One region of the Streptomyces sp. NPDC054847 genome, then DNA from elsewhere that is predicted to be linked to it. Evidence: predicted binding sites of a transcription regulator. Region 1 holds the regulator's gene; the other holds the start of a gene.

The links. The regulator HrcA, encoded in region 1, represses chaperone genes, less so after heat shock. The targets are predictions, from matches to a motif close to TTNGCACTCNGNNNNNCNGAGTGCNAA.
Region 2: a site for HrcA is predicted at 2,026-2,052, ahead of groL (chaperonin GroEL). Genes of this name have one in related genera too.

The regions. Positions count from the first base shown of each region.
Region 1 covers NZ_JBSGZJ010000253.1:81-4,595, reverse strand. Annotated here, with positions in the region: partial or broken gene ACWGH4_RS22730 (Uma2 family endonuclease) at 45-622, shown strand; gene ACWGH4_RS22725 (DUF3097 domain-containing protein) at 600-1,412, opposite strand; gene ACWGH4_RS22720 (MBL fold metallo-hydrolase) at 1,439-2,161, opposite strand; gene hrcA (heat-inducible transcriptional repressor HrcA) at 2,348-3,373, shown strand; gene dnaJ (molecular chaperone DnaJ) at 3,374-4,510, shown strand.
Region 2 covers NZ_JBSGZJ010000027.1:15,736-20,250, reverse strand. Annotated here, with positions in the region: gene thrC (threonine synthase) at 1-827, shown strand, start outside; gene ACWGH4_RS05620 (MoaD/ThiS family protein) at 877-1,152, shown strand; gene ACWGH4_RS05615 (cold-shock protein) at 1,589-1,792, shown strand; gene groL (chaperonin GroEL) at 2,181-3,803, shown strand; gene ACWGH4_RS05605 (alpha/beta hydrolase) at 4,027-4,515, shown strand, end outside.

The sequences.
Region 1 (4,515 bases):
CAGGCTGCCGCGTAAAGGCCGCGGCGGAAATGGAGGACACGGAGATGACCGCTGTGGACGATCGCGGGATGACGGAGTTCTTCGAGGGTTTCGAGGGCCCCGAGGGTGTCAGGGTTGAGCTCCTCCGGGGGGAAATTGTGATGATGGCGGGGCCTGATCTGGTGCACAGCTGATCGTGGAAGCTGTGTTGGATCAGATCCCGCGCCAACGCTGGGCGCGACTACAGACCCAGGACATCGACATCCTGAACGAGGCCAGTGAGCCGGTACCCGACTTGGTGGTGCTGGAACGCGATGTGGGACCGCCGTCGGGGCGGTTGCTCCCCTCTACGCTGATCACGATGCTGGTCGAAGTCGTCTCCAAGACCAGCGTTGATCGCGACTACGGCGTCAAACGATCAGTTTACGCGGCGGGAAGGGTGCCCGCCTACTTGATCATCGACCCGATCATGGCCCAGTGCGTCTTCCTCACCGAGCCCGTCGGCAGTGGGGACAAGGCCGAGTACCAGGTCCAGCGGGTAACGAAGTTCGGCGACTCCGTTCCGCTGGACATACTCGGTACCAAGTTGGACACCGGCGAATTCGGCACTCTCCCCGGAGTCAGGCCTCACCGCTGGCCGTGACGAAGTCGATCAATTCCTCCACCCGCCCCAGCAGCGCAGGCTCCAGGTCCTTGTACGAGCGGACCTTGGAGAGGATGTGCTGCCAGGCGGCGCCCGTGTTCTCCGGCCAGCCGAGGGCGCGGCAGACGCCCGTCTTCCAGTCCTGTCCGCGCGGCACCGTGGGCCACGCCGGGATCCCCACGGAAGAGGGCTTCACCGCCTCCCACACGTCGATGTACGGGTGGCCCACCACCAGCACGTGCGGGTCCGTGACCGAGGCCGCGATACGGGACTCCTTGGAGCCCGCGACCAAGTGGTCCACCAGGACGCCGAGGCGGGCGTCCGGACCGGGGGAGAAGTCCGCCACGATCGACGGAAGGTCGTCGACGCCTTCCAAATACTCGACCACCACGCCCTCGATCCGCAGGTCGTCACCCCACACCCGCTCCACGAGCTCCGCGTCGTGGCGGCCCTCCACGTAGATGCGGCCCGCGCGGGCGACCCGGGCCCGGGCACCGGGAACGGCGACAGAGCCGGAGGCCGTACGGGACGGACGGGACGGGCCCGCCGGGGCCGGGCGGACCAGCGTGACGACCTTGCCCTCCAGCAGGAAGCCCCGCGGCTCGAGCGGGAACACGCGGTGCTTGCCGAAGCGGTCCTCCAGGGTGACCGTGCCCGCTTCGCAGCGGATCACCGCGCCGCAGAAGCCGGTCGACACCTCCTCCACCACGAGCTCGGGGTCGGCCGGGACCTCCGGCACGGGCTTCGACCGCTTCCACGGCGGCGTGAGATCAGGGCTGTAGCTGCGCATTCGCACGACGATACGGCCGCACGCCGCTACGACACGCCGAAACGCGCCGCCAGTTCGTCGCGCTGGGCCCGTACGAACGCCGCGTCCACCACCGCGCCGTGCCCCGGGACGTACAGCGCGTCCTCGCCGCCGAGCGCCAGCAGCCTGTCGAGGGCGGCGGGCCACTGCGGCCCGACGGCGTCCGTGCCGGCCTGGGGCTCTGCGGACTCCTCCACCAGGTCTCCGCAGAACACCACCTCCCGTTCCGCGGGCACCAACAGCGCCAGATCGTGGCCCGAGTGACCGGGGCCCACATTGGCCAGCAGCACCTGGCGGCCTCCCAGGTCGAGCGTCCACTCCCCGGACACCGCATGCTGTGGTGCCACCACCATGTCCGCGGCCTCCGCCGCCTCCTCGGGAGCGACCCCGTGCCGGATCGCGGTGGCGCGGATCGCGTCCCGCTCCCGGTGCAGCAGCGTGTCCATGCCCACAGCCCCGTACACGTCCGCCCCGGCGAAGGCCGCCGTGCCCAGCACATGGTCGAAATGGGGATGGCTGAGTGCGATGTGCGTCACGCGGCGCCCGCCCGTCAGCGCCTGCGCCTGGGCGCGCAGCTCGGCGCCCTCACGGAGCGTGGAGCCCGTGTCGTACAGCAGCACCCCGGCCTCGCCCGCGACCAGGCCGACGGTCGCGTCCCATCCCGGCAGGCGGCGGCGGCCGACTCCCTCGGCCAGCCGTTCCCAGCCGAAGTCTTCCCAACTGACGTCCATACGGCGACGCTATCCGCATCACATCCGCATCGACCTGCGCGGGCCGCACGAGCGCGTGTCCGACCGCACGGTCGGCCACCCTTGCTACCCGCGTACCCCTCAGCCGTACACTGGCCGGGGGAATGCTGGCACTCGGGCGCACCGAGTGCCAGGACACACAGAGGAACCACAGCTGGAGGTGCGCGAATGCTCAGCGAACGCAGGCTCGAGGTGCTGCGCGCCATCGTCCAGGACTACGTCGGCACCGAGGAGCCTGTCGGCTCCAAGGCCCTCACCGAGCGTCACAACCTCGGCGTCTCCCCGGCCACCGTCCGCAACGACATGGCCGTGCTGGAGGAGGAGGGCTTCATCGCCCAGCCCCACACCAGCGCCGGACGGATCCCCACGGACAAGGGGTACCGGCTGTTCGTCGACCGGCTGGCCGGCGTCAAGCCGCTGTCGTCGCCGGAGCGCCGCGCCATCCAGAACTTCCTGGACGGGGCGGTCGACCTCGACGACGTCGTGGGACGTACGGTGCGGCTGCTGGCGCAGCTGACCCGGCAGGTCGCCGTCGTGCAGTACCCGTCGCTGACCCGGTCCACGGTCCGGCACGTGGAACTCCTCTCCCTCGCGCCCGCCCGCCTGATGCTCGTGCTGATCACGGACACGGGCCGGGTCGAGCAGCGCATGATCGACTGCCCCGCCCCCTTCGGCGACGCCTCGCTCGCGGACCTGCGGGCACGGCTCAACAGCCGGGTCGTGGGACGCCGCTTCGCGGACGTGCCGCAGCTGGTGCAGGACCTTCCCGAATCCTTCGAGCACGAGGACCGCGGCACCGTCTCCACGGTGCTCTCCACACTGCTCGAGACCCTGGTCGAGGAGACCGAGGAGCGGCTCGTGATCGGCGGCACCGCCAATCTGACCCGCTTCGGACACGACTTCCCGCTGACCATCCGGCCCGTGCTGGAGGCGCTGGAGGAGCATGTGGTGCTCCTCAAGCTGCTCGGCGAGGCGAATGAGTCGGGCGGTATGGGCATGACCGTACGTATCGGTCACGAGAACGCCCATGAAGGCCTCAACTCCACGTCCGTGGTCTCGGTCGGCTACGGTTCGGGCGACGAGGCAGTAGCGAAACTCGGCGTGGTCGGACCGACCCGCATGGACTACCCCGGAACGATGGGAGCGGTACGCGCAGTGGCACGTTACGTCGGACAGATCCTGGCGGAGTCGTAAGTGGCCACGGACTATTACGCCGTACTCGGCGTACGCCGCGATGCATCGCAGGACGAGATCAAGAAGGCCTTCCGCCGCCTCGCGCGCGAACTCCACCCGGACGTGAATCCGGATCCGAAGACGCAGGAGCGCTTCAAGGAGATCAACGCCGCGTACGAGGTGCTCTCGGACCCGCAGAAGAAGCAGGTCTACGACCTCGGCGGTGACCCGCTGTCGCAGGCCGGAGGCGGCGGCGCCGGAGGCTTCGGCGCGGGCGGCTTCGGCAACTTCTCCGACATCATGGACGCGTTCTTCGGCACGGCGTCGCAGCGCGGACCGCGCTCGCGCACCCGCCGCGGCCAGGACGCGATGATCCGGCTGGAGATCGAGCTCAACGAGGCCGCCTTCGGCACCACGAAGGACATCCAGGTCGACACGGCCGTCGTCTGCACGACCTGCTCCGGCGAGGGCGCGGCGCCCGGCACATCGGCGCAGACCTGCGACATGTGCCGCGGGCGCGGCGAGGTCTCGCAGGTGACACGGTCCTTCCTGGGCCAGGTCATGACGTCGCGGCCCTGCCCGCAGTGCCAGGGCTTCGGCACGGTCGTGCCGACCCCGTGCCCGGAGTGCGCCGGCGACGGCCGCGTCCGGTCGCGGCGGACGCTGACCGTGAAGATCCCGGCCGGTGTCGACAACGGCACCCGGATCCAGCTCGCGGGTGAGGGCGAGGTCGGCCCCGGCGGCGGCCCCGCCGGTGACCTGTACGTCGAGATCCACGAGGTCGCCCACCCCGTCTTCCAGCGGCGCGGCGACGACCTGCACTGCACGGTGACGATCCCCATGACCGCGGCGGCGCTGGGCACGAAGTGCCCGCTCGAGACGCTCGACGGCGTGGAGGAGGTCGACATCCGACCGGGCACGCAGTCCGGCCAGTCGATCCCGCTGCACGGCCGCGGCATCACGCACCTGCGCGGCGGCGGCCGGGGCGACCTGATCGTGCACGTCGAGGTGACGACGCCGACGAAGCTGGACCCGGAGCAGGAGCGACTGCTGAGGGACCTGGCGAAGCTGCGGGGCGAGGAGCGCCCGCTGGGCCAGTTCCAGCCGGGCCAGCAGGGGCTGTTCTCGCGGCTGAAGGACGCGTTCAACGGGCGTTAGCCGGT
Region 2 (4,515 bases), on a different contig from region 1:
GCGCGGTCGGCGCCGCCGCCGCGCGGGCCGGCTTCCGCTCCTGCGTGTTCATCCCGCACGACCTCGAGCAGGGCAAGGTCGTCATGGCCGCGGTGTACGGCGGCGAGCTCGTCGGCATCGAGGGCAACTACGACGACGTGAACCGCTTCTGCTCCGAGCTCATCGGCGACCCGCTGGGCGAGGGCTGGGGCTTCGTCAACGTCAACCTCCGCCCGTACTACGCGGAGGGCTCCAAGACCCTCGCGTACGAGATCTGCGAGCAGCTCGGCTGGCGGCTGCCGGACCAGCTGGTCGTCCCGATCGCCTCCGGCTCCCAGCTCACGAAGATCGACAAGGGTCTTCAGGAGCTGATCAAGCTCGGGCTCGTCGAGGACAAGCCGTACAAGATCTTCGGCGCCCAGGCCGAGGGCTGTTCGCCGGTGTCGACCGCCTTCAAGGCCGGCCACGACGTCGTGCGGCCCCAGAAGCCGAACACCATCGCCAAGTCCCTCGCCATCGGCAACCCGGCCGACGGCCCGTACGTGCTGGACATCGCGCGCCGCACGGGCGGGGCCGTCGAGGACGTCAACGACGAGCAGGTCGTCGACGCGATCAAGCTGCTGGCCCGCACCGAGGGCATCTTCGCCGAGACGGCCGGTGGCGTGACGGTGGGTGTGACGAAGAAGCTGATCGAGGCGGGCCTGCTCGACCCGGCGCTCACCACCGTCGTGCTCAACACCGGCGACGGTCTCAAGACCCTCGACGCCGTCGCGGAGACCTCCCAGGCGACCGCCGTCATCCGCCCGAGCCTGGACGCGTTCCGCGACGCGGGCCTGGCCGCCCACTGAGAACCTTGCTCCGCACTGCCACGCCGTACTCCGCCGAGAGGTGACGAACATGAGCGTCAACGTCCGCATCCCCACCATCCTCCGTACGTACACGGGCGGCCGGGCCGAGGTCCCGGCGGAGGGCACGACCCTCGCCGAGGTCATCGCGGACCTGGAGAAGAACCACACGGGCATCGCCGCCCGCGTCCTGGACGACCAGGGCAAGCTGCGCCGGTTCGTCAACGTGTACGTGAACGACGACGACGTCCGCTTCGAGCAGGGCCTGGAGACGGCCACGCCGGACGGTGCGGGCGTGTCGATCATTCCCGCCGTCGCCGGCGGCTGACGGATTCAGGGGGAGCGGCCGCTGAGCTCTCCCCAGAGATTTACCCGCAGTTACTGAAATTGCCCCCTCCGCGAGAGAAGCGGAGGGGGCAATTCTGCATGGTTGAGCGCGGTAGAGTTTGGGAAGCCCCCTTCGCCGGCCGCTCGAGAATGCCTTCAACTTCCGCAAGAATGCGGCCGAACCATGCGATCGAATTGCCACTTAGGCGTTATTTGCCGGGCCCGACTTGCCCCGGAATTCCATGAATTGACACGGATCGGTCGTTCGGTACTGCCCAGATTTCTCGTCCGATTGACCTGTTGCAGAGGGCAGTTGGGCAGATACATTCAGCCGCGGTCGACGCGTTCCGGCGCACACCCCTCCTGCTGGGGTGGAGGTCTGACCCGGGTCCGCGAAGTGCGGTCCTGCGCAAGGGCCAGTAATAGGGGAGTTAGGCATGGCTCAGGGCACCGTCAAGTGGTTCAACGCGGAGAAGGGGTACGGCTTCATCGCGGTCGACGGTGGTGCGGATGTTTTCGTCCACTACAGCGCGATCCAGATGGACGGTTACCGCACCCTTGAAGAAGGTCAGCGAGTCGAATTCGAGATCTCGCAGGGCCAGAAGGGTCCGCAGGCGGACATGGTCAAGCTCGCCGTCTGATCCAACTGATCGAGGCGCGATCGGCCACCGACGCACTCACGCATGAGGGGCTCGCCTCCCGGCCACCGGGAAGCGGGCCCCTCACGCGTGTCCGGACACCGTCGCGGGCGCCGGGCGCCGGCCGCGGCGTCCCTCGAGGAAGCCTGCGCCCACCCCTCGTCCGACCGCCCTCCACCGGGCGGCCTTGCTCGAAGGCGCTTGCACTCTCATGGGTCGAGTGCTAATCATTGGCGTTAGCACTCTCCCAGTGAGAGTGACAGAACTTGGATCGGGTCGGTGAGGCCCGCGAGCCGGGTGGGGCAAGGAACCACAAGGCGCGCAGGCCGTCCGTCGCGGGCGCCGGATGCGATCCGAAGCAATCCACCCCAGTCCGGGAGGACCACTTCACATGGCCAAGATCATCGCGTTCGACGAGGAGGCACGGCGCGGTCTCGAGCGCGGGATGAACCAGCTCGCCGACGCCGTCAAGGTCACCCTTGGCCCCAAGGGTCGCAACGTCGTCCTCGAGAAGAAGTGGGGCGCCCCCACGATCACCAACGATGGTGTTTCCATCGCCAAGGAGATCGAGCTCGAGGACCCGTACGAGAAGATCGGCGCCGAGCTGGTCAAGGAAGTCGCCAAGAAGACGGACGACGTCGCCGGTGACGGTACGACCACCGCGACCGTTCTCGCCCAGGCGCTCGTCCGTGAGGGCCTGCGCAACGTGGCCGCCGGCGCCAACCCGATGGCCCTGAAGCGCGGCATCGAGAAGGCCGTCGAGGCCGTCTCCGGCGCCCTGCTCGAGCAGGCCAAGGACGTGGAGACCAAGGAGCAGATCGCCTCCACCGCCTCCATCTCCGCCGCTGACGTCCAGATCGGTGAGCTCATCGCCGAGGCCATGGACAAGGTCGGCAAGGAAGGCGTCATCACCGTCGAGGAGTCCCAGACCTTCGGTCTGGAGCTCGAGCTCACCGAGGGTATGCGCTTCGACAAGGGCTACATCTCGGCGTACTTCGCCACCGACATGGAGCGTATGGAGGCGTCCCTGGACGACCCGTACATCCTGATCGTCAACTCCAAGGTCGGCAACGTGAAGGACCTCCTTCCGCTGCTGGAGAAGGTCATGCAGTCCGGCAAGCCGCTGCTGATCATCGCCGAGGACGTCGAGGGTGAGGCCCTGTCGACCCTTGTCGTCAACAAGATCCGCGGCACCTTCAAGTCCGTCGCCGTCAAGGCCCCGGGCTTCGGCGACCGCCGCAAGGCCATGCTGAACGACATCGCCATCCTCACGGGCGGCACGGTCATCTCCGAGGAGGTCGGCCTCAAGCTCGAGAACGCCGGCCTGGACCTGCTGGGCCGCGCCCGCAAGGTCGTCATCACCAAGGACGAGACCACGATCGTCGACGGTGCCGGTGACAGCGACCAGGTCCAGGGTCGCGTCAACCAGATCCGTGCGGAGATCGAGAACAGCGACTCGGACTACGACCGCGAGAAGCTCCAGGAGCGCCTCGCGAAGCTGGCCGGCGGCGTGGCCGTCATCAAGGCCGGCGCCGCGACCGAGGTCGAGCTCAAGGAGCGCAAGCACCGCATCGAGGACGCCGTTCGCAACGCGAAGGCGGCCGTCGAGGAGGGCATCGTCGCCGGTGGTGGCGTGGCCCTGCTCCAGGCCTCCTCGGTCTTCGAGAAGCTCGAGCTCCAGGGCGACGAGGCGACCGGCGCCAACGCCGTGAAGCTCGCGCTGGAGGCCCCGCTCAAGCAGATCGCCGTCAACGGTGGTCTCGAGGGCGGCGTCATCGTCGAGAAGGTGCGCAACCTGCCCGTCGGCCACGGCCTGAACGCCGCGACCGGTGAGTACGTCGACATGATCGCCGAGGGCATCATCGACCCCGCGAAGGTGACCCGCTCTGCTCTGCAGAACGCGGCCTCCATCGCGGCGCTGTTCCTGACCACCGAGGCCGTCATCGCCGACAAGCCGGAGAAGGCCGCCGCGGCCGCTCCGGGCGGCATGCCGGGCGGTGACATGGACTTCTGATCCGCCCGCGGATCGGCAGACCGGTTTCACACCGAGGGCGGCACCCCTGCACGGGGGTGCCGCCCTCGGGCGTTCCCCGGCGGCGCACGGGCAGGACGTGCGCCCACGACCGCCGCCGGAGCCGCCCTGGGGGTGACCGGCCCGAGCGGGTGGGGCAAACCCCCTGCCGGATACGGGAGTTGGTCCCGTGGGGCCGGGCGCGCGGATCCGGGAGGGTCGTGCCATGGCAATCACTCGAACGTTCCGTCTCCGGCCCGCCGTCACCGTCGCGCTGACGCTGCCCGCCCTCGCGACCACGCTGGTCGCCCTCCCCGCGCCGTCCGCAGAGGCGACCGCCCGGCCGGCGTCGGCCGTCCGGTGGGGCCCGTGCCCCGGGACCGGGCTCGACCCGCGCCAGGAGTGCGGGACGGTGTCCGTGCCGCTGGACCACGCCGAGCCGCGCGGGCCGCACATCACGCTCGCCGTGTCCCGGCTGCGCAGCGAGAAGCCCGAGGCCCGGCGCGGCACGCTGCTGATCATCCCCGGCGGACCGGGCAACCCCGGTCTGCACGAGCCCTCCCGGCGGGGGAAGGCCCTGCCGCAGTCGGTGCGCGACGCGTACGACGTCGTCAGCTTCGACCCGCGCGGCGTCGGCCGGTCCGCACCCGTCAGCTGCGATCTCCCGCACGAAGACCTCGCCATGGAGCGGCTGCGCCCCTGGCCGGCGCCCGAC